3 regions of the Streptomyces sp. NBC_00683 genome follow, and region 2 is predicted to be linked to each of the others. Evidence: predicted binding sites of a transcription regulator. Region 2 holds the regulator's gene; each other region holds the start of a gene.
What was found. The regulator HrcA, encoded in region 2, represses chaperone genes, less so after heat shock. The targets are predictions, from matches to a motif close to TTNGCACTCNGNNNNNCNGAGTGCNAA.
Positions count from the first base shown of each region.

Region 1 (9,833 bases), 1.9 Mb from region 2:
CTTCGCCGCGTTCGAACTGGGTGAGCACGGGCCGCACCAGATGCCCCCGGGAGAGCCGCAGCTGGGCGGTGCGGTAGATCGCCGCCGCCATCCGGCCGAGCGCCTGGCCGTCCTGGTGGCGGTGTTTGCGTACGCCGACGTCCACCTGTGCCAGGGCGTCCAGGCCCACCGTGTGCAGGGCGTCGACGAGCAGGCCCAGCTCCACTCCGTAACCGACGGGGAAGGGGAGCCGTTCGAGCAGGGAGCGGCGTACGGCGTACTCGCCGCCCAGCGGCTGGACGAAGCCGGCCAGCTGCGGCCAGTGGAGATTGAGCAGCGGGCGTGCCACAAGTTCGGTGACCCGACCGCCCTGGCCTGCGGCTTCTCCCAGAGGGCGGTCGTACATGGCCTTGACGAACTGGACCTCGGGGTCGGTCAGCAGGGGGCCGACGATGCCGGAGACGAAGTCCGCGGAGAAGTCCTTGAGGTCGGCGTCGATGAAGCAGACGATCTCGCCGCTGGTCACCAGCAGTGACCGCCACAGCACCTCGCCCTTGCCGGGTACGGCCGGTATCCGGGGGAGTATCGCGTCCCGGTGCACCACCCTGGCACCGGCCCGGCGTGCCACCGCGGCGGTGGCGTCGGTGGAACCGGAGTCGATCACCACCAGTTCGTCGACGAGCCGGACCTTCTCCATCAGCTCGCGCCGGATCTCCTCGACGATCGCGCCGACCGTCTCCTCCTCGTTCAGGGCGGGCAGCACGACGCTCACCCGGGCGCGGTGCGGATCCCTCGCACGCGCGGCCGTGAGGCGGTCGAGCGGGCGGTCATCGGCCGACCAGGAACGCCTGGTCAGCCAGCGTTCCACCTCTTCCAGCACGGTCGATACTCCCTGTATGTGATCCATCTCGCGGTTCGGACGACTATCTCAATCGTCCGGGGCTTCGGTTACAGTCTTGAACAACGCGGATGACCCTCGCATGTCGGGGTCGGTCCGCGAATAAATGCCCGGATCGATGGTCCGGTGCCATAGCGCTCATCCAGAGGGACTGAGGGAACGGCCCGTTGAAGTCCCGGCAACCCTCCTGCCGACCGCGAGGTCACGGTAGGGAAGGTGCCAATTCCGTCTTGTGGCGAAATACGCCGCAAGGAAGATGAGGAGAAAGGGCCTCCGCCATCATGTCTGTTCAGACAGTTGCAGCGAACACCGATTCTTCTGCCGTGGACCTGGGTTCCGCCGCAGCACTTTCCTGCCGCGAATGCGGCGAGCGTTTCGAGCTCGGTCCCATCTTCGCCTGTGCGTCCTGTTTCGGGCCGCTCGAAGTGGCGTACGACCTGCCGAGCGGCTCCCCCGAAGAGCTCAAGAAGCGCATCGCCGAAGGCCCCGACAACATCTGGCGCTACGCGCCGCTGCTGCCCGTTCCGGCCGATGTCGCGAGCAAGCCCAACATCAACCCCGGCTTCACGAAGCTGGTCAAGGCCGACAACCTCGCCCGTGAGCTGGGCGTCACCGGCGGTCTGTACGTCAAGGACGACTCCGGCAACCCGACGCACTCCTTCAAGGACCGTGTCGTCGCGATCGCCGTCGAGGCCGCCCGCGCCTTCGGATTCACCACCCTCTCCTGCTCCTCCACCGGCAACCTCGCCGGTGCGGTGGGCGCCGCGGCGGCCCGCGCCGGCTTCCGCTCGTGCGTGTTCATCCCGCACGACCTGGAGCAGGGCAAGGTCGTCATGGCCGCGGTGTACGGCGGCGAACTGGTCGGCATCGAGGGCAACTACGACGACGTCAACCGCTTCTGCTCGGAGCTCATCGGCGACCCGCTCGGTGAGGGCTGGGGCTTCGTCAACGTCAACCTCCGCCCGTACTACGGCGAGGGCTCCAAGACCCTGGCGTACGAGATCTGCGAGCAGCTCGGCTGGCAGCTGCCCGACCAGATCGTCATCCCGATCGCGTCGGGGTCGCAGCTCACGAAGATCGACAAGGGCCTGCAGGAGCTGATCAAGCTCGGCCTCGTCGAGGACAAGCCGTACAAGATCTTCGGTGCCCAGGCCGAGGGCTGCTCCCCGGTCTCCACCGCCTTCAAGGCCGGGCACGACGTCGTACGGCCGCAGAAGCCGAACACGATCGCCAAGTCCCTCGCGATCGGCAACCCGGCCGACGGCCCGTACGTCCTGGACATCGCCCGGCGCACCGGCGGTGCCGTCGAGGACGTCAACGACGAGCAGGTCGTCGACGCGATCAAGCTGCTGGCCCGTACCGAGGGCATCTTCGCGGAGACCGCGGGCGGTGTGACGGTCGGTGTGACGAAGAAGCTGATCGACGCCGGCCTGCTGGACCCGACGCTGACCACCGTCATCCTGAACACCGGTGACGGCCTGAAGACGCTGGACGCCGTCGCCCCGACGACCGGCCTGTCGGCCACGATCCGGCCGAGCCTGGACGCGTTCCGCGACGCGGGCCTCGCCGCCAGCTGACCACCCGAGACCGAAGGAAGGCACCCCATGAGCGTCAAGGTCCGTATCCCCACCATCCTCCGTACCTACACGGGCGGTCAGGCCGAGGTCCCGGCCGAGGGCACGATCCTCTCCGAGGTCATCGAGTCCCTGGAGAAGGACCACCCGGGCATCGCCGCCCGCGTCCTGGACGACCAGGGCAAGCTGCGCCGCTTCGTGAACGTGTACGTCAACGACGACGACGTGCGCTTCGAGGGCGGCCTGCAGACGGCGACCCCGGACGGCGCCGGCATCTCGATCATCCCGGCCGTCGCCGGAGGCTGAGCCTCCTGTACGACTTCACAGCGTGAGCACCGTTGCCCCCTCCGCAAGAGAAGCGGAGGGGGCAATTCTGCATGGTTGAGCGGGGTACAGTTGGGGAAGTCCCCTCCGCTGCCTGTGCCGCCCGCATATGAGAATGCGCCCGGTCGCGATGAGAAGCAGCCAAAGTACGTGAACTCCTTGCGCCATAAGTGGCCTTTGTCAGGCCCGACTTGCCCTGGAATCTCACGAGTTCCACCTATCCGGGCGTTCAGCTGTGCCCAGAATTCTCGTCCGATTGCCCTGTTGCAGAGGGCAGTTGGGCAGATACATTCGGCCGCGGTCGACGCGTTCCGGCGCACGCCACCCTCTCCTGTCGGAGGGTGAGTTCTGACCCGGGCCCGCGAAGTGCGGTCCTGTGCAAGGGCCAGTAATAGGGGAGTTAGGCATGGCTCAGGGCACCGTCAAGTGGTTCAACGCGGAGAAGGGGTACGGCTTCATCGCGGTCGACGGTGGTGCGGATGTTTTCGTCCACTACAGCGCGATCCAGATGGACGGGTACCGCACCCTCGAAGAGGGTCAGCGAGTTGAATTCGAAATCTCGCAGGGCCAGAAGGGGCCGCAGGCGGACATGGTCAAGCTCGCCGTCGGCTGAGCTCGGCGCGGTCGGCCAACGACACTACTCACGCACGCAGGGCCCGTACCTCCGAAGAGGGGGTACGGGCCCTGCGTGCGTGCCGCACGCCCTCCCGGCGGTTGTCCACATCTGGAGGGGGACGCTTGCACTCGCAGGGGTCGAGTGCTAATCATTGGCGTTAGCACTCTCCAGGTGAGAGTGACAGAAACTTGGACCGGGCCGGTGAGGCCCGCAGGCTCACGGGGCAAGGAACCGCTGAGCACGCTGGCCGTCCGTCGCGGGCGCCTCTCGGTCCGGAGAAATCCACCCCTGTCCGGGAGGACCACTTCACATGGCCAAGATCATCGCGTTCGACGAGGAGGCACGGCGCGGTCTCGAGCGCGGGATGAACCAGCTCGCCGACGCCGTCAAGGTCACCCTCGGCCCCAAGGGCCGAAACGTCGTCCTCGAGAAGAAGTGGGGCGCGCCCACGATCACCAACGATGGTGTTTCCATCGCCAAGGAGATCGAGCTCGAGGACCCGTACGAGAAGATCGGTGCGGAGCTGGTCAAGGAGGTCGCCAAGAAGACGGACGACGTCGCCGGCGACGGTACGACCACCGCAACCGTTCTCGCCCAGGCGCTCGTCCGCGAGGGCCTGCGCAACGTCGCCGCGGGTGCCAACCCGATGGCTCTCAAGCGTGGCATCGAGAAGGCCGTCGAGGCCGTCTCCGCCGCTCTGCTGGAGCAGGCGAAGGACGTGGAGACCAAGGAGCAGATCGCTTCGACGGCCTCCATCTCCGCTGCCGACACCGAGATCGGCGCCAAGATCGCCGAGGCGATGGACAAGGTCGGCAAGGAAGGCGTCATCACCGTCGAGGAGTCCCAGACCTTCGGTCTGGAGCTCGAGCTCACGGAGGGTATGCGCTTCGACAAGGGCTACATCTCGGCGTACTTCGCGACCGACATGGAGCGTATGGAGACGTCGTTCGACGACCCGTACATCCTGATCGTCAACTCCAAGATCAGCAACGTGAAGGACCTCCTTCCGCTGCTCGAGAAGGTCATGCAGTCGGGCAAGCCGCTGCTGATCATCGCGGAGGACGTCGAGGGCGAGGCCCTGTCGACCCTGGTCGTCAACAAGATCCGTGGCACCTTCAAGTCCGTCGCCGTCAAGGCTCCGGGCTTCGGTGACCGCCGCAAGGCCATGCTCGGCGACATCGCCATCCTCACCGGTGGCACCGTCATCTCCGAGGAGGTCGGTCTCAAGCTCGAGAGCGCCGGCGTCGACCTGCTCGGCAAGGCCCGCAAGGTCGTCATCACCAAGGACGAGACCACGATCGTCGACGGAGCGGGTGACAGCGACCAGGTCCAGGGCCGCGTCAAGCAGATCCGTGCCGAGATCGAGAACTCCGACTCGGACTACGACCGCGAGAAGCTCCAGGAGCGCCTCGCGAAGCTGGCCGGCGGCGTGGCCGTCATCAAGGCCGGCGCCGCGACCGAGGTGGAGCTCAAGGAGCGCAAGCACCGCATCGAGGACGCGGTGCGCAACGCCAAGGCCGCCGTCGAGGAAGGCATCGTCGCCGGTGGTGGCGTCGCGCTGCTGCAGGCCACGGCCGTCTTCGAGAAGCTCGACCTGACGGGTGACGAGGCCACCGGAGCCAACGCCGTCAAGCTCGCGCTGGAGGCCCCGCTCAAGCAGATCGCCGTCAACGGTGGTCTCGAGGGTGGCGTCATCGTGGAGAAGGTGCGCAACCTGCCGATCGGTCACGGCCTCAACGCCGCGACCGGCGAGTACGTCGACATGATCGCCGAGGGCATCATCGACCCGGCGAAGGTCACGCGCTCCGCTCTGCAGAACGCCGCGTCCATCGCCGCGCTCTTCCTCACCACCGAGGCCGTCATCGCCGACAAGCCGGAGAAGGCCTCTGCGGCCGCTCCGGGCGGCATGCCGGGCGGTGACATGGACTTCTGATCCCTCGGGATCAGCAGCTCCTCGCAGTACCTGTACGACGCCGGCCCCCGGGATTCCTCCCGGGGGCCGGCGTCGTTGTGCCCCCTCGCCGGTACCGGATACTGATGGCCCCTGCACCCGTCCACGAGGAGCGCACACGGATGACCACCGACTCCCGGACCGGGCCGCCGAGTTCAGGCGACGAGCGCGAGACCCTGCGCGCCTTTCTCGACTACCACCGAGCCACCCTGGCCATGAAGTGCGAGGGGCTGGACGACGAGGAGCTGCGGAAGCAGTCGATGCCCCCGTCCACTCTCTCGCTGCTCGGACTGGTGCGGCACATGGCCGAGGTGGAACGGGCCTGGTTCCGCCGTGTGTTCGAGGACAACGAGGCGCCCATGGTCTGGTCCGACCGGATCGACTTCCAGGCGGCGTACGACGCGAGCGCCTCGACCAGGGAGGAGGCGTTCGGCGCCTGGGAGGCCGAGGTGGAGAATTCGCGCCGTATCGAGCGGGCGGCCGGGTCCCTGGACGTGCTGGGCCTCCAGCCGCGCTGGGAGAAGGAGGTGTCGCTGCGGATGGTGATGGTGCACGTGCTCCTGGAGTACGGCCGCCACAACGGGCACGCCGACTTCCTGCGTGAGGGTGTCGACGGCACCGTGGGGGCCTGAGCTCCGTCGTGGCGGTCCTGAGCTCCGTCGTGAGGGCCTGAGCTCCGGCACGGCTGCTCTGCGCCCGAACAGTGAACGCAAAAACATGACGTGACTCTGCATGTATTCATCATCGGTCAGAAAGGTTCTGGCAGAACTCTTGTGGTGGTGCTGCGGCGAGCCCTACTGTCGCCCCACCTTCCGAGAGAAACGGGCATGCGATGTCACGGAACATCACGGTCGCCGCGTTGACCGCCGCCGTTGTCGGACTGGGCGCCCTGAGCGGCGCCCCCGCGGCCGTGGGTGCGGAGGGAGAACGGGCCCCCGCACCCGCGGTGACGCGTGCCGCTCTCGATCCGGCGCTGGTCGCCGGCCGCGGTGCCGAGGTCCCCTTCGCCGAGCAGGAGGCGGAGAACGCCGCGACGGACGGCACGGTCATCGGCCCCGACCGCACCGCGTACACGCTGCCCGCCGAGGCCTCGGGCCGTAAGGCGGTCAGGCTGGCCCCGGGCGAGCACGTCGAGTTCACGCTGCCGGGCGCCGCCGACGCGATCACCGTGCGCTACAGCATTCCGGACGCGCCGGGCGGGGGCGGCATCACCGCGCCGCTCGATGTCGCCGTGAACGGCAAGAAGCGCTCCACGATGACGCTGACCTCGCAGTACGCCTGGCTCTACAACCAGTACCCGTTCACCAACGACCCCGGTGCCGGGCTGCTCCATCCGGACTGGTGGATCACCGAATGCGCGTGTGTCCCCAGCGGGACGACACCGGCCCCGACGATCACCAAGCCGTTTCGCCCGAACCACTTCTACGACGAGCAGCGCCTGCTGCTGGGCAGGAAGTACCGCGCGGGCGACACCGTACGGCTGACGGTCCCGGCTGGCAGCCGTGCCGCCTGGACGGTCATCGACGTGCTCGACTCCGAACTCGTGGGCCTCCCGCACATCGAGCTCCGGGCCGCGAACGTGCTGGCCTTCGGGGCCGACCCGTCCGGGCGGCGGGACTCCGCGGGTGCCATCGACCGGGCCATCGCCCACGCCAAGCGCAAGAACCTCCCGGTGTACATCCCGCCGGGCACGTACCAGGTCAACCGCCACATCATCGTCGACGACGTCACGATCAAGGGTGCCGGCAGCTGGTACACGAAGATCAAGGGCCGCGAGATCGCCCTCGCCACCCCGGCCGCCGACGGCTCCGTCCACACAGGCGTCGGCTTCTACGGCAAGGGCGCGGCCGAGGGCGGCAGCCGCAACGTCCATCTGTCGGGCTTCGCCATCGAGGGCGACGTGCGCGAGCGCATCGACACCGACCAGGTGAACGGCATCGGCGGTGCGATGAGCGACTCCACCATCGACGGGCTGCACATCCGCCACACCAAGGTCGGCATGTGGTTCGACGGCCCGATGTCGAACCTGAGGATCACGAACAACGTCATCGTCGACCAGATCGCGGACGCCATCAACTTCCACGGCGGGGTGACGGGCTCGACGGTCGCCCACACCTTCGTGCGCAACTCCGGCGACGACGGCCTCGCGATGTGGTCGGAGAAGAACGCCAACACCGGCAACACCTTCGCCCGCAACACCGTCCAGAGCCCGGTCCTCGCCAACGGCATCGCGATCTACGGCGGTACGGACAACACGGTGTCCGGCAACCTCGTCGCCGACCCCGTGCGCGAGGGCAGCGCCCTGCACGTCGGCGCCCGCTTCGGAGCGGAGGCGTTCCAGGGCCGGCTGGACCTCACCGACAACACGACGGTCCGCTCCGGTACGTACGAACTGAACTGGAACATCGGGCTCGGGGCCATCTGGTTCTACGCCCTGGACCGGGACATCGACGCCGACATCCGGGTGACGGGGAACAACTTCCTCGACAGCACCTACAACGCGATCATGCTGGTCACCGACTGGCCGGTGAAGGACACGTACAGGATCCGGGGCGTCCACTTCAAGGACATCAAGGTCGATGGCACGGGTACGTCGGTGGTCAGCGCCCGCGCGGCGGGCTCGGCGACCTTCGAGAACGTGGACGCGCGCAACGTGGGCGCGGTCGGCGTCAACAACTGCGGGTCCTTCAACTTCACCCCGGCCGGCTCCGAGTTCGCCCTGACCGACCTCGGCGGCAACGACGGCGGCGGCACCACGGGCGACTGGCTCGCGCCGTGGCTCCTGCCCAACACGATCACCTGCGACGACCGCCCGCCGGTCGTGGCACCGCCCGCGCCGGGAGCCTGGTGACCGCTTCGCGCCACTGCCCTTGCGCCGCCGTCGGATCCGACGGCGGCGCAACGCGTGGGGCCGGTGGTCAGGGGCGGTCGAGACCGCCGCGTGCGATGACGTCCGCGTACCAGCGGGCGCTGTCCTTCACCGTGCGGCGCTGGCTCGCGAAGTCGACGTGGACGATGCCGAACCGCTTGCTGTAGCCGTACGCCCACTCGAAGTTGTCCAGGAGCGACCACAGGAAGTACCCGCGCACGTCGATGCCGTCCTCGATCGCCCGGTGCACGGCCGACAGATGCGCGTCCAGGTACGCCACCCGCTCCGGGTCGTGGACCTGGCCCGAGGGGTCGGCGTAGTCGTCGTACGCCGCCCCGTTCTCGGTGACCATCAGCGGCAGGCCGGGCAGTTCCCCGCCGAGCCTGGTGAGGAGTTCGTGCAGGCCGTTCGCGTCCACCGGCCAGTCCATCGCGGTGCGCGGCCCGTCCGCGGGGGTGAACGCCACGTGCTTCTCGGCGCCCGCCCACGGGGACGGGGACTCCGACGTACCGGCGGAAACGACACTGGGGGAGTAGTAGTTGATGCCGAGGGAGTCCAGCGGCGCGGAGATGACCTCCAGGTCCCCGGCGCGGACGAAGGACCAGTCGGTGATCGACGCCGTGTCCTGCACCAGGTCCTGCGGCAGCCGCCCGTGGAAGACCGGGTCGAGGAAGATCCGGTTGGCGACGGCGTCGATCCGGCGCACGGCCTCGTGGTCCGCCGGGGTGTCCGTCAGCGGCCGCAGGGCGTGCAGGTTCAGGGTCAGTGACACCTCGGCGGAGGACGGCAGCAGGTTCCGCAGGACGCCGGTCGCGCTGCCGTGGGCCAGGTTGAGGTGGTGGGCGGCGCGCAGGGCTGCGAGGTCGCTCGTGCGGCCGGGGGCGTGGACCCCGTTCCCGTACCCGAGGAAGGCCGCGCACCAGGGCTCGTTGAGCGTCGTCCAGGTGGCCACCCGGTCGCCGAGCGCCCGCGCCAGGAGCTCGGTGTACTCGGTGAACCGGTGTGCCGTGTCGCGCTCCGGCCAGCCGCCCGCGTCCTCCAGCTCCTGCGGCAGGTCCCAGTGGTAGAGCGTCGCGACGGGCCGGATGCCGGCGCCCAGCAGTTCGTCGACGAGCCGCCGGTAGAAGTCCAGGCCGCGCTCGACGGCGGGGCCGCGGCCGGTCGGCTGGACCCGGGGCCAGGACACCGAGAAGCGGTAGTCGGTGACGCCGAGTTCCTTCATCAGCGCCACGTCGTCGGGCATCCGGTGGAAGTGGTCGGCGGCGATGTCACCGGTGTCGCCGTTGCGGACCTTGCCGGGGGTTCTGCTGAAGGTGTCCCAGATGGACTCGGTGCGGCCGTCCTCGGTGGCCGCTCCCTCGATCTGATAGGCGGCGGTGGCCGTCCCCCAGCGGAATCCGGTGGGGAACCGCAGCCCCGCCGCGGTGTTGGGGCGGGCATCGACAGCGGTCATGAGACAGGCACTCCAGGAGGTGAGGTGGGGTGGTGGGGGGAGGGCTCAGCCCTTGACGGCTCCCTGCATGATCCCGCCGACGATCTGCCGGCCGAGCAGGCCGAAGACCAGCAGTACGGGGAGGGTGCCGAGCAGGGTGCCGGCCATGATCACCGACTGGTCGTGGACG
Region 1 covers NZ_CP109013.1:3,901,990-3,911,822, reverse strand. The annotation lists gene OG257_RS17405 (glucosyl-3-phosphoglycerate synthase) at 1-859, opposite strand, end outside; SAM riboswitch class I at 1,013-1,140, shown strand; gene thrC (threonine synthase) at 1,159-2,454, shown strand; gene OG257_RS17395 (MoaD/ThiS family protein) at 2,482-2,757, shown strand; gene OG257_RS17390 (cold-shock protein) at 3,182-3,388, shown strand; gene groL (chaperonin GroEL) at 3,702-5,324, shown strand; gene OG257_RS17380 (DinB family protein) at 5,465-5,974, shown strand; gene OG257_RS17375 (glycosyl hydrolase family 28-related protein) at 6,175-8,193, shown strand; gene OG257_RS17370 (GH1 family beta-glucosidase) at 8,261-9,664, opposite strand; gene OG257_RS17365 (carbohydrate ABC transporter permease) at 9,710-9,833, opposite strand, start outside.
Region 1: groL (chaperonin GroEL) is a predicted target of HrcA. The motif match lies at 3,513-3,539, and genes of this name have one in related genera.

Region 2 (9,833 bases):
TGGAACCGGGTGACAGCCTCCTCTGCGTCACCGACGGGGTGACCGAGAGGCGTTCCGGGCGGCTGATGTTCGATGACGGCGACGGGCTCGCCCACGCCCTGGCCGGCTGCGCCGGACTTTCGGCCGACGGGATCGCCGACCGGATAAAGCACGCCGTCCACGCCTTCGCCGAGCGCCCGCCCGACGACGACCTGGCCCTGCTCGTCCTCCAGGTCGGCTGAGAAGGAGCGTGGACGGGGAAGGTCCGGCGGCGAGCGACAATGGACGGTATGCCTTCCGTACTGCCCGATGGTGAGCCCGTGCCCGACGACGGAGCGCTGCCCCGTCATGCCCTGGAAGGCGCCGCCGACCGGCCGCTCGGCTTCTACCTGCATGTGCCCTACTGCGCCACCCGCTGCGGCTACTGCGACTTCAACACCTACACCGCGACCGAGCTGCGCGGCTCCGGAGGGGCACTGGCCTCCCGGGACAACTACGCGGCGCACCTGATCGAGGAGGTGCGCCAGGCCCGCAAGGTGCTCGGCGACGACCCCCGCCCGGTCCGTACGGTCTTCGTCGGCGGTGGTACGCCCACCCTGCTGCCCGCCGCGGACCTCGTCCGGATGCTCGGGGCGATCCGTGAGGAGTTCGGGCTCGCGGACGACGCCGAGATCACCACGGAGGCCAATCCGGAGTCCGTCGATCCGGCGTACCTGACGGCGCTCCGGGAAGGCGGCTTCAACCGTGTCTCCTTCGGGATGCAGAGCGCCCGGCAGCACGTCCTGAAGATCCTGGACCGCACCCACACGCCCGGCAGGCCCGAGGCCTGTGTCGCCGAGGCGCGCGAGGCCGGCTTCGAGCACGTCAACCTCGACCTCATCTACGGCACCCCGGGGGAGTCCGACGACGACTGGCGGGCGTCCCTCGACGCGGCGATCGGCGCGGGCCCCGACCATGTGTCGGCCTATGCGCTGATCGTCGAGGAGGGCACCCAGCTGGCCCGCCGGATCAAGCGCGGCGAGATCCCGATGACCGACGACGACGCCCACGCCGACCGCTACCTGATCGCCGACGAGGCGATGGCCGCGGCGGGCTTCTCCTGGTACGAGGTGTCGAACTGGTCCAGGACGCCCGAGGGACGCTGCCTGCACAACGAGCTGTACTGGCGAGGCGCCGACTGGTGGGGCGCCGGACCCGGAGCGCACAGCCACGTGGGCGGGGTGCGCTGGTGGAACGTCAAGCATCCCGGGGCGTACGCGCAGGCCCTGGCCGAGGGCCGCTCGCCCGGTGCCGGGCGCGAGGTCCTGGCCGACGAGGACCGGCGGGTCGAGCGCATCCTGCTCGAACTCAGGCTCGTCGAGGGATGCCCGCTGTCCCTGCTGGCGCCCGCCGGGCTCGCCGCGGCCGGCCGGGCCGTCACGGACGGGCTGCTGGAGCCCGCCCCGTACCGGGAGGGCCGGGCGGTCCTCACGCTGCGCGGGCGCCTGCTGGCGGACGCCGTGGTGCGCGACCTGGTGGACTGAGCTCCCGAGCCCCCGGTCACCTCACCCGGCAGTCCTTGCGGGTGAGGACCGCCGGGTCACCCGTTGCCCGGCCGCACACGATGCGGATCTCGGCATCCGGCCCCGGACGCGTGACCTTCATGATGTTCAACCCGTGCACCTTCTGGGCGGCGTAGGGGATCGTCCCGCGGAAGGTGACGGTCCCGGTCGGCATGTCGTGGAGGGCGACCGAGTACAGCGTGGCCCAGGTCTCCGCCGCGCTCCGCGGGTTGTCGCTGCGGGTCGCGGCCGCGTAGAGGGCCACCGTCGCCTGGTAGGAGATGACGGTCTGGCCGCTGGCATACAGCTTGTCCTCGTACGGCGGGCGGCCCTTCGGCAGCGGTTCCAGCCGCTTCCCTTCGGGGAGCAGCGATTCCAGGGACCTGCGGGAGTCCTCGTAGAACGTCCGGCCACCGCCCCGGCTCATGGGCGCCGTCGAGCCGTAGTAGAGCGTCACCTTCTCGGCGAGTTTCGTCGCGTCGTCGAAGCGCGCCTTCGTCAGATCGTCCCCGGTGAAGACCGTGATGGCCTTCTCCGAGCAGCCGCTGGTCTGCCCGAGGCCGGACATCAGGGTGTTGACGTCCTCGACCCGGCCGGCGAAGTACAGGGCGTCGGGGACCCGGTCCCCGCCGCAGATGCGCTGCAGGGGGCCGTCGAGGTTCGCGGAGCCGCCGTCCTTGGAGAGGGAGTACTGGGTGCCGTCGTCGTCGCTGTCCGCCGGGAGCGTGAAGCCGGACGTCTCCAGCATCTCCTTGCCCACCCGGCGCTGCTCGGTCGTGTAGCGGTCCTTGTCCTCGTTGCCCACTCTTCGGGACAGGACGACCGCCTGCGGATCCTGCAGCTTGTCCGCCAGCTGGCCGGCGAGCAGGCCGAGCACGTCCGCCTGCTCCTCGTCGGTCGCGGCGAGGCCGAAGTAGTTCGGGTACTCGCGGGCCAGATCACTGTCGGAGTTGGTGGTGTTCACCACGGGCAGGCCGGCGCGCTGCAGCAGCCCGGTGGCCGCCGCGCTCTCGGTGGTGTTGCGGCCCAGGCCGACCACGCCGACGACGGAGGGGTCCCGCCGGGCGACCTCGACGATCTTCCGGGCGGCGGTCGTCTGCCGCAGCATGTCCTGACCGCCGTTGGCCGTCAGGACCCGGAGCTTGACGGAACGGTCCGCCGTCTCGTTGACGAACCGCTGGTGGAGAAAGACTCCGGTCAGCTCCTCCAGGCCCTTGCGGGTGTCCTCCTTGTTCCTGTCCGTGCCGGTGAGAGGGCCCGCGTAGACGATGGTGACGTGCGGTTCGCCGGGCTTTATGTCGGCGTTCTGGTCCCGTATCGCCCGCTCGATCCGCTCGAAGGTCACGCCCTCGCCCACACCGCTCAGCTCCAGGCCGTTGCCCTCGGCGAAGAGCACCTCGGGAGCCGTCGCCACCCCGATGCACTCCTTGGCGCCCTCGGGACCCGGCAGTCTGACCGCGTCCGTGTTGCGGCCGACGAGCGGGCCGTAGCAGTACGTCTCCTTCCAGTGCTCGCTCCACAGGAAGGCCCCCAGCAGCGCGCCGACCAGGACGAGGGCGACGGTCGTCCGCGACATCACCCACCACGCCCAGGTCCGGCGCACGCGCTCGGTGACGAGCTGGGCGTGCGCGTGCTCGTGGGTCAGCTGGCCGGTGGACAGGGGCAGCCGCAGCACCCAGGCCAGCGACACGGCCGCCGCGGGGGCCTGGCCCACGCTCAGGTCGTCGACCCAGCTCTCGTACCGTGCGCGGGCCCCCGACCTGGCGGCGCCGCTGTTCGCGGCGGGCTCCTGGGGCAGCGGCGGGGTGTGCCGCATGATCTGCGCGGCCGGCAGGGAGGCCAGGAGCAGCAGGGGGTCCACCTCGCTGCGCCGGGAGCGGACGTTGTTGATCGCGTTGATCAGCAGGACGCCGCCGTTGTCATGGGTGGCCGTCGGAAGGAACACCACGGGCGGGACGGTGCGCTTGCCGCGCCGCCAGTCCGGGGCGTGCGGCCGGTAGCTGTCCAGCAGGTCCTCCAGCAGTGCCTGGACCCGCAGCTCCAGATGGAACTGGCGCGCGTGCTCGACGCCCGCCCCCGCGTCGGCCACCCGCTCGGCGACAGCGGCCGCCCTGGCCCGGATCACCCGCCACGAACGGCTCGGCGAGAACCACGACCAGCCGTCGGACGGATACGCGGTGCTGGACGCGGCCAGCGAGGACGTGGTCGCCAGCCACCGGCTGGCCCGGCGCAGCCACAGCAGCGGCGGGGCCGCCGTGGTCACCAGCCGCACGACCGCGAGGCCGAGCAGGGCGGCGGCGGCGACCAGGGCGGTCAGCAGCCAGCCGATCTCGCCGAGCAGCACACTCAGTACGGCGATGAAGACGGCGCCCAGGAACGTCTCCGGCCGGATCGACGCGCGCAGCGAGTCCCACCAGTTGTTCCGCCCCGACCGGCTCGCCCGCCAGCGCAGGCTGCCCAGCTGCTCCAGGATCCGTTCGTCGCGGTCACTGCGGGCGGAGACCCGTTCGGGCTGCCGTTCGAGGACCGTCGCGGTGGCCTGCTCGATGGCGTCCAGGAGGCGGGAGCGGGGGAAGGTGAAGGGCTTGTACTGCGAGGTGCCCCGGGTCTCCCAGGGCCGCTCGGTCAGCGCGCGCACCATGGACAGCGCCGCCTCGTACGGGGTGGCGCCGTGGTCGTCCAGCAGCTTCACGGGGACGCGGCGCAGCTGGTTCGCCCGGTGGACCTGCCGGACGATCTGCTCGACCCTGCTGTCGATGTCGGGCCCCGCACCGGCGTCCTCGGCCTGCGCGACCACGAGGGGCATCACCGGGCGGTTGACCCGGTACTGGTCGATCAGCTGCTGCATCAGGTGGAAGACAGCGGAGGCCGCCTCGTTCTCCGCACTGTCCCGCCACACTTCGCGCGCCATCCGCCCCCGGCCTTCCCCTTTTGCCTGCTGGGCCCGTCCAGCAGCACCGCACCGTCGGGCCCCTCACCTCTCAATAACCGATGGTGCGTGGGTGGCGCAGGCATTCATGGGGATCGGTACCGGATCCTCTTCAACGGCCCCGGGACATCAGGCAGGAAGGGTGACGAAGTCGATCAATTCCTCGACACGGCCCAGGAGTTGCGGCTCCAGGTCCTTGTAGGAGCTCACCTTGGAAAGAATGTGCTGCCAGGCGGCTCCCGTGTTCTCCGGCCACCCCAGCGAGCGGCAGACGCCCGTCTTCCAGTCCTGGCCCCGCGGCACGACCGGCCACGCCGGGATCCCCACGGACGACGGCTTCACCGCCTCCCAGACATCGATGTACGGGTGCCCCACGACCAGTACGTTCCTGTCGGTGACCTCCGCGGCGATACGGGACTCCTTGGAGCCCGGCACCAGATGGTCGACCAGGACGCCGAGCCGGGCATCGGGGCCCGGGGCGAACCCGCGCACGATCGAGGGGAGGTCGTCGATGCCCTCCAGGTACTCCACGACCACGCCCTCGATGCGCAGGTCGTCCCCCCAGACCCGCTCGACCAGCTCGGCGTCGTGCCGGCCCTCCACATAGATCCGGCCCGCCCGCGCCACCCGTGCCCGCGCCCCGGGGACGGCGACCGAGCCGGAGGCCGTACGGGCCTGCCCGGCCGGCCCGGCGGCCGCCGGGCGTACGAGGGTGACGACCCGGCCCTCCAGCAGGAAGCCGCGCGGCCCCATCGGGAACACCCGGTGCTTGCCGAAGCGGTCCTCCAGGGTGACCGTCGGCCCCTGGGCCGTCTTCTCGCACCGGATCACCGCACCGCAGAAACCGGTGGCAACCTCCTCCACGACCAGATCGGGCTCGGCGGGGACCTCGGGGACGGGAGCGGACCGCTTCCACGGCGGGGTCAGGTCCGGCTGGTAGCTGCGCATGGCACGACGATAGATCGCCGGACCGTCAGGACACGCCGAACCGGGCGGCCAGCCGGTCGCGCTGCGCCCGTACGAACGCGGCGTCCACGACGGCCCCGTGCCCCGGTACGTACAGCGCCTCCTCGCCGCCCAGGGACAGCAGCCGGTCCAGGGCGGCAGGCCAGCGGGCCGGGACCGCGTCCGGGCCCGCCTGCGGTTCGCCGGACTCCTCGACCAGGTCGCCGCAGAGCACCACCACGGGAGAGCCCGGCACCAGCACCGCGAGGTCGTGGCCGCTGTGGCCCGGCCCCACGTTGGCCAGCAGCACCTGGAGGCCGCCACCCAGGTCGAGCGTCCGCTCACCGCTCACCTCGTGCCGGGGGGCCACCAGGACGTCCGTCGCCACGGTGGCGTCGTGCTCGGACACCCCGTGACGCACCGCGTCCGCGCGAAGCTCCTCCGCACAGCGCCCCAGCAGGTCCCTCGTGCCGACCGCCCCGTAGACCTCCGCCCCGGCGAAGGCCGCGGTGCCGAGCACATGGTCGAAGTGCGGGTGGCTCAGTGCGATATGCGTCACCCTCCGGCCGAGCAGCCCCTCCGCCCGGGTCCGCAGTTCGGCACCCTCCCGGAGCGTCGATCCGGTGTCGTAGAGCAGCGCGCCCTCGGTCCCGGCCACCAGCGCGGCCGTCGCGTCCCAGCCGGGAAGGCGGCGGCGCCCCGCAACGTTGCCCAACCGCTCCCAGCCGTACTCTTCCCAAGAGGCGTCCATGCAACGACGCTATCGGCAACGACCTGCACAGTCCTGCGACGGCGTGGCCGGTCGCCCTTGCCCTTCGCCCACCCTGCCCCCGTACACTGACCGGGGGGATTGCTGGCACTCGAAAGCACAGAGTGCCAGGCAGACACCGGAGAACCACAGCTGGAGGTGTGCGCGATGCTCAGCGAACGCAGACTCGAAGTGCTGCGCGCCATCGTCCAGGACTATGTCGGCACCGAGGAGCCCGTCGGCTCCAAGGCGCTCACGGAGCGGCACAAGCTCGGGGTCTCCCCGGCAACCATCCGCAACGACATGGCGGTGCTGGAGGACGAGGGCTTCATCGCCCAGCCGCACACGAGTGCGGGGCGTATCCCGACGGACAAGGGATACCGGCTCTTCGTCGACAAGCTCGCGGGCGTCAAGCCCCTGTCGTCGCCGGAGCGCCGGGCCATTCAGAACTTCCTCGCCGGAGCGGTCGACCTCGACGACGTCGTGGGCCGTACGGTGCGGCTGCTCGCGCAGCTGACCCGGCAGGTCGCCGTCGTGCAGTACCCCTCGCTGACCCGCTCGACGGTGCGGCACGTCGAACTGCTCTCGCTCGCCCCCGCCCGGCTGATGCTCGTACTGATCACGGACACCGGCCGGGTCGAACAGCGTATGATCGACTGCCCTGCTCCGTTCGGTGAGACCTCTCTCGCCGATCTGCGGGCCCGGCTCAACAGCCGGGTCGTGGGGCGCCGCTTCGCGGACGTCCCGCAACTGGTGCAGGACCTGCCGGAGTCCTTCGAGAACGAGGACAGGGGGACCGTCTCGACGGTGCTCTCCGTACTTCTCGAGACTCTGGTCGAAGAGACGGAGGAGCGGCTGATGATCGGCGGCACCTCCAACCTCACCCGCTTCGGGCACGACTTCCCCGTGATGATCCGGCCGGTGCTGGAGGCATTGGAGGAACAGGTCGTGCTGCTGAAGCTGCTCGGTGAGGCCAAGGACTCGGGCATGACCGTACGTATCGGGCACGAGAACGCCCACGAGGGCCTCAACTCCACGTCCGTCGTCGCGGTCGGCTACGGTTCGGGCGACGAGGCAGTCGCCAAACTCGGCGTGGTCGGACCGACCCGCATGGACTACCCCGGAACGATGGGAGCGGTACGCGCAGTGGCACGTTACGTCGGACAGATCCTGGCGGAGTCGTAAGTGGCCACGGACTACTACGCCGTACTCGGCGTGCGCCGCGACGCATCTCAGGACGAGATCAAGAAGGCATTCCGCAGGCTCGCCCGCGAGCTCCACCCGGATGTCAACCCGGATCCGAAGACCCAGGAGCGGTTCAAGGAGATCAACGCCGCTTACGAGGTGCTGTCGGACCCGCAGAAGAAGCAGGTCTACGACCTCGGCGGCGACCCGCTGTCCGCCTCCGGAGGCGGTGGCGCGGGCGGATTCGGACAGGGCGGCTTCGGCAACTTCTCCGACATCATGGACGCGTTCTTCGGCACGGCGTCGCAGCGCGGACCCCGTTCGCGCACCCGGCGCGGCCAGGACGCGATGATCCGGCTGGAGATCGACCTCTCCGAGGCGGCCTTCGGTACGACCAAGGACATCCAGGTCGACACGGCGGTCGTCTGTACGACCTGCAGTGGTGAGGGCGCCGCACCCGGCACCTCCGCCCAGACCTGTGACATGTGCCGCGGCCGTGGCGAGGTCTCCCAGGTCACCCGGTCCTTCCTCGGCCAGGTCATGACCTCGCGGCCCTGCCCGCAGTGCCAGGGCTTCGGCACGGTCGTGCCGACGCCGTGCCCCGAGTGCGCCGGTGACGGCCGCATCCGCTCGCGGCGCACCCTCACCGTGAAGATCCCGGCAGGTGTCGACAACGGCACCCGGATCCAGCTCGCGGGCGAGGGAGAGGTCGGCCCCGGCGGCGGTCCGGCCGGCGACCTGTACGTCGAGATCCACGAGCTGTCGCACGCGGTGTTCCAGCGGCGCGGCGACGACCTGCACTGCACGGTCACCATCCCGATGACGGCCGCGGCGCTCGGCACCCAGGTGCCGCTGGAGACGCTGGACGGCCTGGAGGAGATCGACATCAGGCCGGGCACCCAGTCCGGCCAGTCGGTCCCGCTGCACGGGCGCGGCATCACGCACCTGCGCGGTGGCGGGCGCGGCGACCTGATCGTGCACGTCGAGGTCATGACCCCGACGAAGATGGACCCCGAGCAGGAGCGCCTCCTGCGGGAGCTGTCGAAGCTGCGCGGCGAGGAGCGGCCCACCGGCCAGTTCCAGCCAGGGCAGCAGGGGCTGTTCTCCCGGCTGAAGGACGCCTTCAACGGCCGCTGAGCCGGATTCCGAGCGTCACCCGCACCGCCCGCCGGTTCTCCGGCGGGCGGTGCGGCGTTCGGCGGCAGGCCGTACGCCCGGCTGGAAAAGGCTGATTCGGCACGCCGCACCGGACGTGGCACGATGCCGTCATGTCCTTGGCGCTGACCGATCTCTGCCGGTATCCGATCGTGCAGGCCCCGATGGCGGGCGGCGTCTCCTGTCCGCAGCTCGTCGGGGCCGTTGCCGAGGCCGGAGGGCTCGGTTTCCTCGCCGCCGGCTACAAGACGGCGGACGGGATGTACAACGAGATCAAACAGCTGCGGGGGCTGACCGGACAGCCGTTCGGCGTCAACCTCTTCATGCCGCAGGCGGCTCTCGCCGACCCGAGCGCCGTCGAGGTGTACCGCCACCAGCTCGCGGGTGAGGCCGCCTGGTACGGGACTCCGCTCGGCGACCCGGACTCCAGCGGCGACGACGGCTACGAGGCCAAGGTCGCGATACTGCTGGAGGATCCGGTACCCGTCGTCTCCTTCACGTTCGGCTGCCCCGCCCGCGAAACCCTCGACGCGTTCGCCGGCGTCGGCACGTTCACCGTCGTGACGGTCACCTCCCCGCAGGAGGCGCGGAACGCGCAGTGGGCGGGAGCCGATGCCGTCTGCGTGCAGGGCGTCGAGGCGGGCGGCCACCAGTCCACGCACCACGACGACGCGCAGGCGGGCCTCACCGGCACCGGGCTGCTCTCCCTCGTCGCCCAGGTCCGCGAGACCGTGCAGCTGCCGATCGTCGCGGCCGGCGGGCTGATGCGCGGCTCCCAGATCGCGGCGGTGCTCGCCGCGGGCGCCGACGCGGCACAGCTCGGCACGGCGTTCCTGGCCTGCCCCGAGTCGGGGGCGCACCTGCTGCACAAACAGGCCCTGACCAACCCGCTGTTCGTCACGACGGCACTCACCCGGGCGTTCTCCGGCCGCCCCGCGCGGGGGCTGGCCAACCGTTTCGTCCGGGAGCACGGCCCGTACGCCCCCGCCGCCTACCCGCAGGTGCACCACCTGACCAGCGGGCTGCGCAAGGCCGCCGCCAAGGCCGGCGACGCCCAGGGCATGGCCCTGTGGGCGGGCCAGGGCCACCGGATGGCACGCGAGCTGCCCGCCGGCGAACTCGTGGAACTGCTCGCCACCGAAACGGACGCCGCATGGGCGGCAGTGAGTGGGAGGGGTGCACAGTGACGGCACCGGTCTTCGTTGTCGAACGCATGCCCAGCGGGCCGGAGTTCGTCCTGGAAGGATCCGAGGGACGGCACGCCGTGTCCGTGAAGCGGCTGCACGCCGGGGAGGACGTCGTCCTGACCGACGGGCGCGGCCGCTGGGCGGAAGGCGTCGTACGCGCGGCC
Region 2 covers NZ_CP109013.1:5,807,547-5,817,379, forward strand. The annotation lists gene OG257_RS25830 (ATP-binding SpoIIE family protein phosphatase) at 1-221, shown strand, start outside; gene hemW (radical SAM family heme chaperone HemW) at 261-1,502, shown strand; gene OG257_RS25840 (hypothetical protein) at 1,519-4,431, opposite strand; gene OG257_RS25845 (DUF3097 domain-containing protein) at 4,579-5,397, opposite strand; gene OG257_RS25850 (MBL fold metallo-hydrolase) at 5,423-6,145, opposite strand; gene hrcA (heat-inducible transcriptional repressor HrcA) at 6,311-7,327, shown strand; gene dnaJ (molecular chaperone DnaJ) at 7,328-8,464, shown strand; gene OG257_RS25865 (nitronate monooxygenase) at 8,596-9,669, shown strand; gene OG257_RS25870 (16S rRNA (uracil(1498)-N(3))-methyltransferase) at 9,666-9,833, shown strand, end outside.

Region 3 (9,833 bases), 2.3 Mb from region 2:
TGATCGGTGCGGATGTCCATGCTAACGGGCTCGCAGGGTGTCTCATTCCACGATCAAGATCACCTGGCGGTTTCGTGGCTTCGTACAGAACGGCAGGTGCCGTCCCGCCCCGCCTCGACTACTGCCCCGCGAGAGCCCTCAGTCTGCTCAGCGCACGGTGCTGGGCGACCCGCACCGCACCCGGGGACATCCCGAGCATCTGTCCGGTCTCCTCCGCGGTCAGTCCGACCGCGACCCGCAGGACCAGCAGCTCGCGCTGGTTCTCCGGGAGGTTGGCGAGAAGCTTCTTGGCCCAGGCGGCATCGCTGCTGAGCAGCGCACGCTCCTCCGGGCCGAGCGAGTCGTCGGGCCGCTCCGGCATCTCGTCGGAGGGCACGGCCGTCGATCCGGGGTGCCGCATCGCGGCACGCTGGAGGTCGGCGACCTTGTGGCCCGCGATGGCGAAGACGAAGGCTTCGAAGGGTCTGCCGGTGTCCTTGTACCGCGGCAGCGCCATCAGCACCGCGACACATACCTCCTGCGCCAGGTCCTCCACGAAGTGGCGAGCATCACCGGGAAGCCGGTTCAGCCGAGACCTGCAGTACCGCAGGGCAAGGGGGTGGACATGGGCCAGCAGATCGTGAGTGGCCTGTGCGTCGCCGTCGACGGCACGGTGCACCAGAGCACCGATCACCGTCGTCTCGTCGTCGCGCATCGGACCATGGTGCCCTGACGCCTTCCGATCCGCGGCATCGCGTCCTGAGTTGTGCACCGAAGCGTTATGAGCGGGTGCGCCGGATGTCATGTCCTGCGCCCTCCCCTTCCGCTCGACCGAATCGTTCCCGAGGAACTCCACATCTCAAGGATGCGTCATCGGCCGGGAAGCGTCACGCACCGCTGGTGGGGAGGGCCCGGCCGCAGGTCCGCCGCCACCGTCGTCCCGTCCGCGGGTACGCGGACGGGATCGTCACGGCTACCGGCCGCGCCGCGGCATCAGCGGACCAGACCCCAGCGGAAGCCGAGCGCCACGGCGTGGGCACGGTCCGAGGCGCCGAGCTTCTTGAACAGCCGCCTGGCGTGGGTCTTCACGGTGTCCTCGGAGAGGAACAGCTCACGGCCGATCTCCGCGTTGGAGCGGCCGTGGCTCATGCCTTCGAGCACCTGGATCTCCCGCGCGGTGAGCGTGGGCGCCGCACCCATCTCGGCGGACCGCAGCCGGCGCGGGGCGAGCCGCCACGTCGGATCGGCCAGCGCCTGGGTCACGGTCGCCCGCAGCTCGGCGCGCGAGGCGTCCTTGTGCAGATAGCCGCGGGCCCCGGCGGCGACCGCGAGAGCCACCCCGTCCAGGTCCTCGGCGACGGTCAGCATGATGATCCTGGCCCCGGGGTCCGCCGAGAGCAGCCGCCGGACCGTCTCCACACCCCCCAGACCGGGCATGCGTACGTCCATCAGAATCAAATCCGAACGGTCGGCTCCCCAGCGGCGGAGGACTTCCTCGCCGTTGGCCGCCGTCGTCACACGCTCGACGCCGGGCACGGTCGCAACCGCGCGACGGAGCGCTTCTCGGGCAAGCGGGGAGTCGTCGCAGACGAGGACGGATGTCATGACCGTCCTCCGCAGCTGATGCGCGTCACCTTGAGCCTCCAGGCTGATACAAGTCGTCACCTGTGCGGTTGACCCCCTCGGACATCTGCCCGAGCTCGTTGTCCGTCAACCGCCTCTGCCTTCCCAACGATGGTCACTCGAAAGAGTTACGGGTCGAGGGAACCGGTTCGGCACTCTAAGTGAGGGGCCGCGTACGGAGGAGAACGGCGCGGAATCATTCACCCGTCAACCGATCTCTCACCCCTCGGCATGCCCCATTTAGCGGGTTTTCTTCCCTTTTGCTGGCGTCTGTGGCTAGATTCGCAATCAGTCATATTTACATCTACTAACACCGTAGATGTACGGTCGGGACTCCGGTCACCGACGATCCATGACGGTCGAGGATGCCGTTTCCGACTCAGCAAGGTTTCGAGGGGACACGCAATGGCAGATTTCTCCCGCCTTCCCGGACCCAACGCGGATCTGTGGGACTGGCAGCTGCTGGCCGCCTGCCGTGGGGTCGACAGCTCACTGTTCTTCCACCCCGAAGGAGAACGCGGGGCGGCACGGAGCGCCCGCGAGACCTCGGCGAAGGAGGTCTGCATGCGCTGCCCGGTGCGCGCCGAGTGCGCGGCACACGCCCTGGCGGTACGGGAGCCCTACGGCGTATGGGGCGGCCTGACCGAGGACGAGCGCGAGGAGCTCATGGGCCGCGCCCGCAACCGTCTGATCTCGGCCCACTCGGTCGCCACCCAGGGCCCCGGGCACACCTGACCACCTCTACGGACCGGTCGGCGCAGAAACGTTTCTTCACATCTGGTGCACCCGCCTGACGCGGCGCACCGGGTGCCGCGCGCGCCGACCGCAGCTCAGGGGCGCCGACCCGCTCAGCGCGCGGCCGCCAGGGACAGCTGATCCAGGGTGGCCGCCACCGCCGGGACCCGGGCCAGGTCGGGCAGGGTCAGCGCGACGATCTCCCGCTCCACGGCGGGCTCCACCATGACGGTGCGGGCCCCCTTGGGGCGTACCGACTCGATCGCGAGCTCCGGCAGGACCGCGACACCCAGCCCCGCCCCGACCAGGCCGATCACCGCCGGGTAGTCGTCCGTCGCGAAATCGATCCGGGGGGTGAATCCGGACGCCTCGCAGACCTCCACCAGCTGACGCCGGCAGCGCGGGCAGCCCGCGATCCACGGCTCGTCGGCCAGCTCGCCGATGCCCACCGAATCGGCCCCCGCCAGCCGGTGCCCCTCGGGCACCAGGCCGATCAGCCGGTCCGCGAGCAGCGGGCGCACCACCAGGTCGTCCCACTCACCGCCGGGCACCCCGTAGCGGAACGCCAGCGCGATGTCGCAGTCCCCGTCGCGCAGCATCTCCACCGACCTCGGCGGCTCGGCCTCGACGAGCGAGACGCGGGTGCCGGGGTGCGCGGCGCGCAGGGCCGCGAGGGCGCCCGGTACGAGCGTGGAGCTCCCGCTCGGGAACGAGACGAGCCGGACCCGGCCGGCCCGCAGGCCGGCGATCGCGGCCACCTCCTCCTCCGCCGCGGTCAGGCCCGCGAGGATGCCGGACGCGTGGCGCACCAGCGCCTCGCCGGCCTGGGTGAGCCTCATCTCGCGCCCCGTACGGATCAGCAGCGGAGTGCCCGCCGAGGACTCCAGGGCCTTCATCTGCTGGCTGACGGCGGGCTGGGTGCAGCCCAGGTCGCGCGCGGCGGCGGAGAACGAACCGGTGGTGGCCACGGCGCGCAGGACACGGAGATGACGGGCTTCGATCACCCCTCAACCATAAGCGAGTCTTGAGGGATGAGCCGATTTATCATGAACATCTTTGAGGGTCGAGTGGTTAGCGTGTACGCATGAAGCTGCTGACTGTGAATCTGGGACGCCCCACGGCCTCCGAGCACACCCAGGGCCCCGACGGGCTCACGGGAATCGACAAGCGCCCGGCCGACGGCCCCGTACGGGTCTGCGACCCGGGCCCCAGGGGGACCGGCGGCAGTGGTCTGGCCGGTGACACGGTCTGCGATCTGCGGTTCCACGGCGGCTCCGACCAGGCGGTGTACGCCTTCGCCCGCGAGGAGCTGGACACCTGGGAGAAGGAGCTGGGCCGCACCCTGCCCAACGGCACGTTCGGCGAGAACCTGACGACCGTCGGCCTGCCGGTGAGCACCGCCAGGATCGGGGAGCGCTGGCGGGTCGGCGGCGAGCTGCTGCTGGAGGTGACCTCGGGCCGCATTCCGTGCCGTACGTTCGCGGGTCACCTGGGCGAGAAGGGCTGGATCGGCCGGTTCACGCGTGAGGCGGCCACCGGCGCGTACCTGCGTGTGATCGAACCGGGGACGATCCGTGCCGGGGACCCGGTCGCGATCGTGCACCGCCCGGACCACGAGGTCACCGCCGCCCTGCAGTTCCGGGCGGTCACGACCGAACGGGGGCTGCTGCCGCAGCTGTTGGCCGCCGGGGACGCACTGCACCCGGAGGCGCTGCGCCAGGCGCGGGAGTACGCGGCGAAGCACGGGTCGTGACCATCCCCCGGGCGGATGAACGGCCCGCGCTCACCGGGCACTAACGTGCCGCGTATGACGACTGCACTGATTACGGGCGCGACGGCGGGGATCGGGGCCGCCTTCGCACGGCGGCTCGCGAGTGACGGGCACAATCTGGTGCTGGTGGCGCGGGACACCGAACGGCTGCGGGTCCAGGCCACGGAGCTGCACGACCGGCACGGCATCGAGGCGGAGGTCCTGAGGGCCGATCTGTCCACGGACTCGGGGATCGAGGCGGTCGAGGCGCGCCTGGGAGACCGCCAGAACTCCGTGGACCTGCTGGTCAACAACGCCGGGTTCGGCAACAAGGGGCGCTATCTGGACGTTCCCATGGCGGACGAGCTGACCATGCTGAAGGTGCACTGCGAGGCCGTGCTGCGGCTGACCTCGGCAGCGGCCGCCGGGATGCAGGAGCGCGGGCGCGGCGGGGTGGTCAACGTGGCCTCCGTGGCGGCCTTCCTGCCCCGTGGGACGTACGGGGCGTCGAAGGCATGGGTCGTGCAGTTCACCCAGGGCGCGGCCAAGGACCTCGCGGGGTCGGGGGTCCGGCTGATGGCCCTGTGCCCCGGCTTCGTACGGACGGAGTTCCACGAGCGGGCCGGCATGGGGACGGGCAACATCCCGGACTGGATGTGGCTCGACGCGGACAAGCTGGTCGCGGCGGCCCTGGCCGATCTGGCCCGCGGCAAGTCGGTGTCGATTCCCGACCCGCGGTACAAGGCGCTGATGGGCCTGGTGAAGGTGGCACCCCGGGGCCTGCTGGGCGGGGTGACGTCCCGCGCGGGCCGCACGTACGGCCCCAAGTAGCGCGCGGCCCGGGGCAGTTCCCGGCCCGGCGACCGCGCGGGAACGACCGGGGCCCGGTGCCCCCGCGACGGGGGTACCGGGCCTCGGCTGCGTACCGGGTCGTACTAGTGGGAGTGTCCGTGGCCGTGACCGGCGTCGGACTCTTCCTCGGCCGGCTTCTCGACGACCAGGGTCTCGGTCGTGAGCAGCAGCGACGCGATGGACGCGGCGTTCTCCAGGGCGGAGCGGGTGACCTTGACCGGGTCGATGACGCCGGCCTTCACCAGGTCGCCGTACTCACCGGTCGAGGCGTTGAAGCCCTGGCCCTTGTCGAGCTCGGCGACCTTCGCGGTGATGACGTAGCCCTCGAGGCCCGCGTTCTCCGCGATCCAGCGAAGCGGCTCGACGGCGGCACGGCGCACGACCGCGACACCCGTGGCCTCGTCGCCGGTCTTGCCGAGGTTGCCCTCGAGGACCTTGACGGCGTGGACCAGAGCGGAGCCACCACCGGAGACGATGCCCTCCTCGACCGCGGCGCGGGTCGCGGAGATGGCGTCCTCCAGACGGTGCTTCTTCTCCTTGAGCTCCACCTCGGTGGCAGCACCGACACGGATCACGCACACGCCGCCGGCCAGCTTCGCGAGGCGCTCCTGGAGCTTCTCGCGGTCCCAGTCGGAGTCCGTGGACTCGATCTCGGCCTTGATCTGGTTGACGCGGCCCTTGACGTCGGCGGACTCGCCGCCGCCGTCGACGATGGTCGTGTCGTCCTTGGAGACGGTGACGCGGCGGGCGGTGCCCAGCACGTCCAGACCGGCCTGGTCGAGCTTGAGGCCGACCTCCTCGGCGATGACGGTCGCACCGGTGAGGGTGGCGATGTCGCCGAGCATGGCCTTGCGGCGGTCACCGAAGCCCGGGGCCTTCACCGCGACGGCGTTGAACGTGCCACGGATCTTGTTGACGACGAGGGTGGAGAGCGCCTCGCCCTCGACGTCCTCGGCGATGATCAGCAGCGGCTTGGAGCCACCCGCCTGGATGACCTTCTCCAGCAGGGGGAGCAGGTCCTGGATGGAGCCGATCTTGCCCTGGTGGATCAGGATGTACGGGTCGTCGAGGACGGCCTCCATACGCTCCTGGTCGGTCACCATGTACGGGGACAGGTAGCCCTTGTCGAAGGCCATGCCCTCGGTGAACTCGAGGTCCAGACCGAAGGTGTTGGACTCCTCGACGGTGATGACACCGTCCTTGCCGACCTTGTCCATCGCGTCCGCGATGAGCTCGCCGACCTGCGTGTCCTGCGCGGAGAGCGCGGCGACGGCGGCGATGTCGGACTTGTCGTCGATCGGGCGGGCGGTCGCGAGGAGCTCCTCGGACACGGCCTTGACCGCGGCGTCGATGCCCTTCTTCAGGGCTGCCGGGGACGCGCCCGCGGCTACGTTGCGCAGACCCTCGCGGACGAGTGCCTGGGCCAGCACGGTGGCGGTGGTGGTGCCGTCACCGGCCACGTCGTTGGTCTTGGTCGCCACCTCCTTCACCAGCTGGGCACCGAGGTTCTCGTACGGGTCGTCGAGCTCGACCTCGCGCGCGATGGTGACACCGTCGTTGGTGATGGTGGGAGCGCCGAACTTCTTGTCGATGACGACGTTGCGGCCCTTGGGGCCGATCGTCACCTTGACCGTGTCGGCAAGCTTGTTGACGCCGCGCTCAAGGGCGCGACGGGCGTCCTCGTCGAACTTCAGAATCTTCGCCATGGGCTGTTACTTCCCTCTCGAACGAACTGCGCCCCTCGCCGCCCGGCTAGGTATTTCGCAGGGGGCCAGGGGCGCAGAACACAAGCAAACAAACGTGGGTGAATTACTTCTCGATGATCGCGAGCACGTCGCGAGCCGAGAGGACGAGGTACTCCTCGCCGTTGTACTTCACCTCGGTGCCGCCGTACTTGCTGTACAGAACGACGTCGCCGGTCTTGACGTCGAGCGGAAGGCGCTCGCCGTTCTCGAAGCGGCCCGGGCCCACGGCCAGGACGACGCCCTCCTGGGGCTTCTCCTTGGCGGTGTCCGGAATGACCAGGCCAGAAGCCGTGGTCTGCTCGGCGTCGAGCGGCTGGACCACAATGCGGTCCTCGAGCGGCTTGATCGCAACCTTGGAGCTGGTGGTCGACACGATCCGGTCTCCCCCTTCGGAGATCTCACGGGGTTTAACAGTCTGTGGGTGGCGACCAGGTCGATCCGTCGTCGCGGGTGCCGGACCTGCCCTGTCGCGCAGTGGTGCTGGCACTCTCCAGTGGGGAGTGCCAGACCTGAGACTATGACCGCGATTAGCACTCGGTCAAGCGGAGTGCCAATTCACCACCCGCGCGTGGCGGGCCGACCGGGCCCCCGGACCGTACGGGGGCCGGTGCCGACCGGGATTCCGCACGGGCACCGTACGGACAACGCGGGGGCGCGCCGCGGCGTTCCGTACCTCCTGGACGGCTTGCGCGGGGAGCCGCGGCTACGCGCACGCCGCTCCGAAGGCACGCGCGGGACCCGAACCTCTCAGACGTAGTCCTCCAGCCTGGCCACGGCGTACCCCTTGTCGGTGACCGTCTTCATGACCTGGCGGACCATGTCCGCCATGGACCCCTTCCAGTCCACGCGGCCGCGGAAGTGGGTGAGGATGATGTCGCCGGGGTGCAGGTCCCGGTCCCACTGCCGCCACTCCATGCGGTCGGGGAAGGCCTCCGCGTTCCACAGGGGCACGGCCTCGACTCCGCAGGACTTGGCGATGCGCAGGGTGTCGCGGTTGTAGTTGCCGTACGGCGGCCGGAAGAGGGTCGGCCGCGTCCCGAAGTACTTCTCGATCTTGTCCTGTTCGCCGCAGATCTCCCGCCGCTGGTCGGCCTTCGAGAGCCCCGGCAGATAGCGGTGGTTCAGCGTGTGGTTGCTGAGGGTGACGCCGCGCGCCTGCATCTCCTTGAAGTAGCCGTAGTTGTCGCTCACCACGTAGTCGCTGAGGAAGGCGCTGTACGGGATCTTCAGCTCCGTCATCATGCGCAGCAGTTCGGGGTCCTTCTCCGCACCGTCGTCCATCGTCAGGAAGACGATCCGTTCCTTGGTCGGAACGGTGGTGAAGACCGGCGGCAGCTCTTCCCCGCCCTCGACCTCGAAACCCTCACGGGTGGTGATGCGCGGCTTCACGGCGGGCGGGGCCGGAGCGGCCAGCGGGACCTTGGCCAGCCCCCACTTCTTCGCGGCGGCCGCGCGGGCGGCCTGCTCCCGCTTCAGCCGCTCGGCACGGGTGTCGGCCGCGGGCGCCTGGGCGGCCGCGCCGGGCTGCCCCGCGACCGGTTTCCCCTGCGCGGCCCCGCCGCCGGACTCCGCCGCGCACCCGGAGGCGACGGCTGCGGCCAGCAGGGCGACCAGAGCAGCACAGACCGTCCTGTGCCGCTTTGTGATGTGTTTTTCGTTTTGTCGTACTAGCTGCATGGCGCCGCATCCTGCCAGCCGGTCACCGGCGTCCTCCCGCGACACCTCCACCGGAGCCGCCGCGTCCCCCACCTGGCTCACAATGGACTCGTGAACGCCGCCCTCTCCCCCGACGGTCCCGCCGATCCCGCAGGCCCCACCGATCCCGCAGATCCCGCCGGTCCCGCGGATCCGCTCGCTGTCTTCGCCGCTCTGCGCAGCCCCGAGGGCACGGTGCTCCTGGACGAACTGCGCGACTACGACCCCGCCGGGGAGCTGGCCACAGCCACCCGGCTGCGCCGCTCCCACCCGGCCGGCCTGGTGTCGGCCGCGCTGGGCCAGGCGCGGCTGCGGCAGCGGGCCGCGGCGAAGTTCGGTGCCGAGGACGCGTACCGGATGTTCTTCACCCCGAACGGAGTGGAACAGGCCACCCGGACCTCCGTCGCCACCTACCGCGCCGCACGGTTCGCGGGCCTCGGCGGCGTGCGGAGCGTCGCCGACCTGTGCTGCGGGATCGGCGGCGACGCGATCGCCCTCGCCCGGGCGGGCATCTCCGTCCTGGCCGTGGACCGCGACCCGCTGACCGCCGAGGTCGCCCGCGCCAACGCCGAGGCGCTCGGCCTCGACGGCCTCATCGAGGTGCGGTGCGCCGACGTCACGGAGATCGACACCTCTCCCTACGACGCGGTCTTCGTCGACCCGGCCCGGCGCGGCGGGCGCGGCAGGATCTTCGACCCCGAGGCGTACTCACCGCCGCTCTCCTGGGCGACCGCGGCGGCGCTGAAGGCCCCGCGCGCGGCGCTGAAGATCGCCCCCGGTGTCCCGCACGAGGCGATCGGACCGCAGGCGGAAGCCGAGTGGATCTCGGACGGCGGTGATGTGAAGGAGGCCGTGCTGTGGTTCGGCGAGGGCTTCACCCCGGGTGCCTTCCGGGCCACCCTGCTGCCCTCCCGCGCGACCCTGGTGGCCGCAGCCCCGCTCCCCGCACCGCCCGTCGGCCCCGTCGGACGCTTCCTGTACGAGCCCGACGGCGCCGTCATCCGCGCCCATCTGGTCGCCGACATCGTGGAACGGTGCGGTGGCAGGCTGGTCGACGAGACGATCGCGTACGTCACGAGCGATCAGCCGTACGCCTCCGACTACACGGCCGCGTACGAGATCACCGATGAGCTGCCCTTCAACATGAAGAAGCTGAAGGCACTGCTGCGGGAGCGGAAGGTCGGCGTCCTGACCGTCAAGAAGCGCGGATCGGCGGTCGAACCCGAGGAGCTGCGCCGGAAGATGAAGCTCCAGGGGCCGCATTCGGCCACCGTGTTCCTCACCCGGGTGGCCGGCGCCCCGACGATGCTGATCGGACACCCGGTGAAGCGGCCCTGATCAGTGGCGGGCGCCGCCGTCCACCCGGACCAGCGGCTCGGCCGGCGCCCCGATCAGCACCCGCACCACCCAACGGCGGTGGGCGAACGCCTTGACGATGCCGATCAGCCCGGTCA
Region 3 covers NZ_CP109013.1:3,537,259-3,547,091, forward strand. The annotation lists gene OG257_RS15490 (sigma-70 family RNA polymerase sigma factor) at 119-694, opposite strand; gene OG257_RS15495 (response regulator transcription factor) at 973-1,584, opposite strand; gene OG257_RS15500 (WhiB family transcriptional regulator) at 2,008-2,337, shown strand; gene OG257_RS15505 (LysR family transcriptional regulator) at 2,451-3,341, opposite strand; gene OG257_RS15510 (MOSC domain-containing protein) at 3,422-4,090, shown strand; gene OG257_RS15515 (SDR family NAD(P)-dependent oxidoreductase) at 4,145-4,918, shown strand; gene groL (chaperonin GroEL) at 5,023-6,645, opposite strand; gene groES (co-chaperone GroES) at 6,749-7,057, opposite strand; gene OG257_RS15530 (polysaccharide deacetylase family protein) at 7,432-8,361, opposite strand; gene OG257_RS15535 (THUMP-like domain-containing protein) at 8,554-9,717, shown strand; gene OG257_RS15540 (hypothetical protein) at 9,718-9,833, opposite strand, start outside.
Region 3: groES (co-chaperone GroES) is a predicted target of HrcA. The motif match lies at 7,212-7,238, and genes of this name have one in related genera.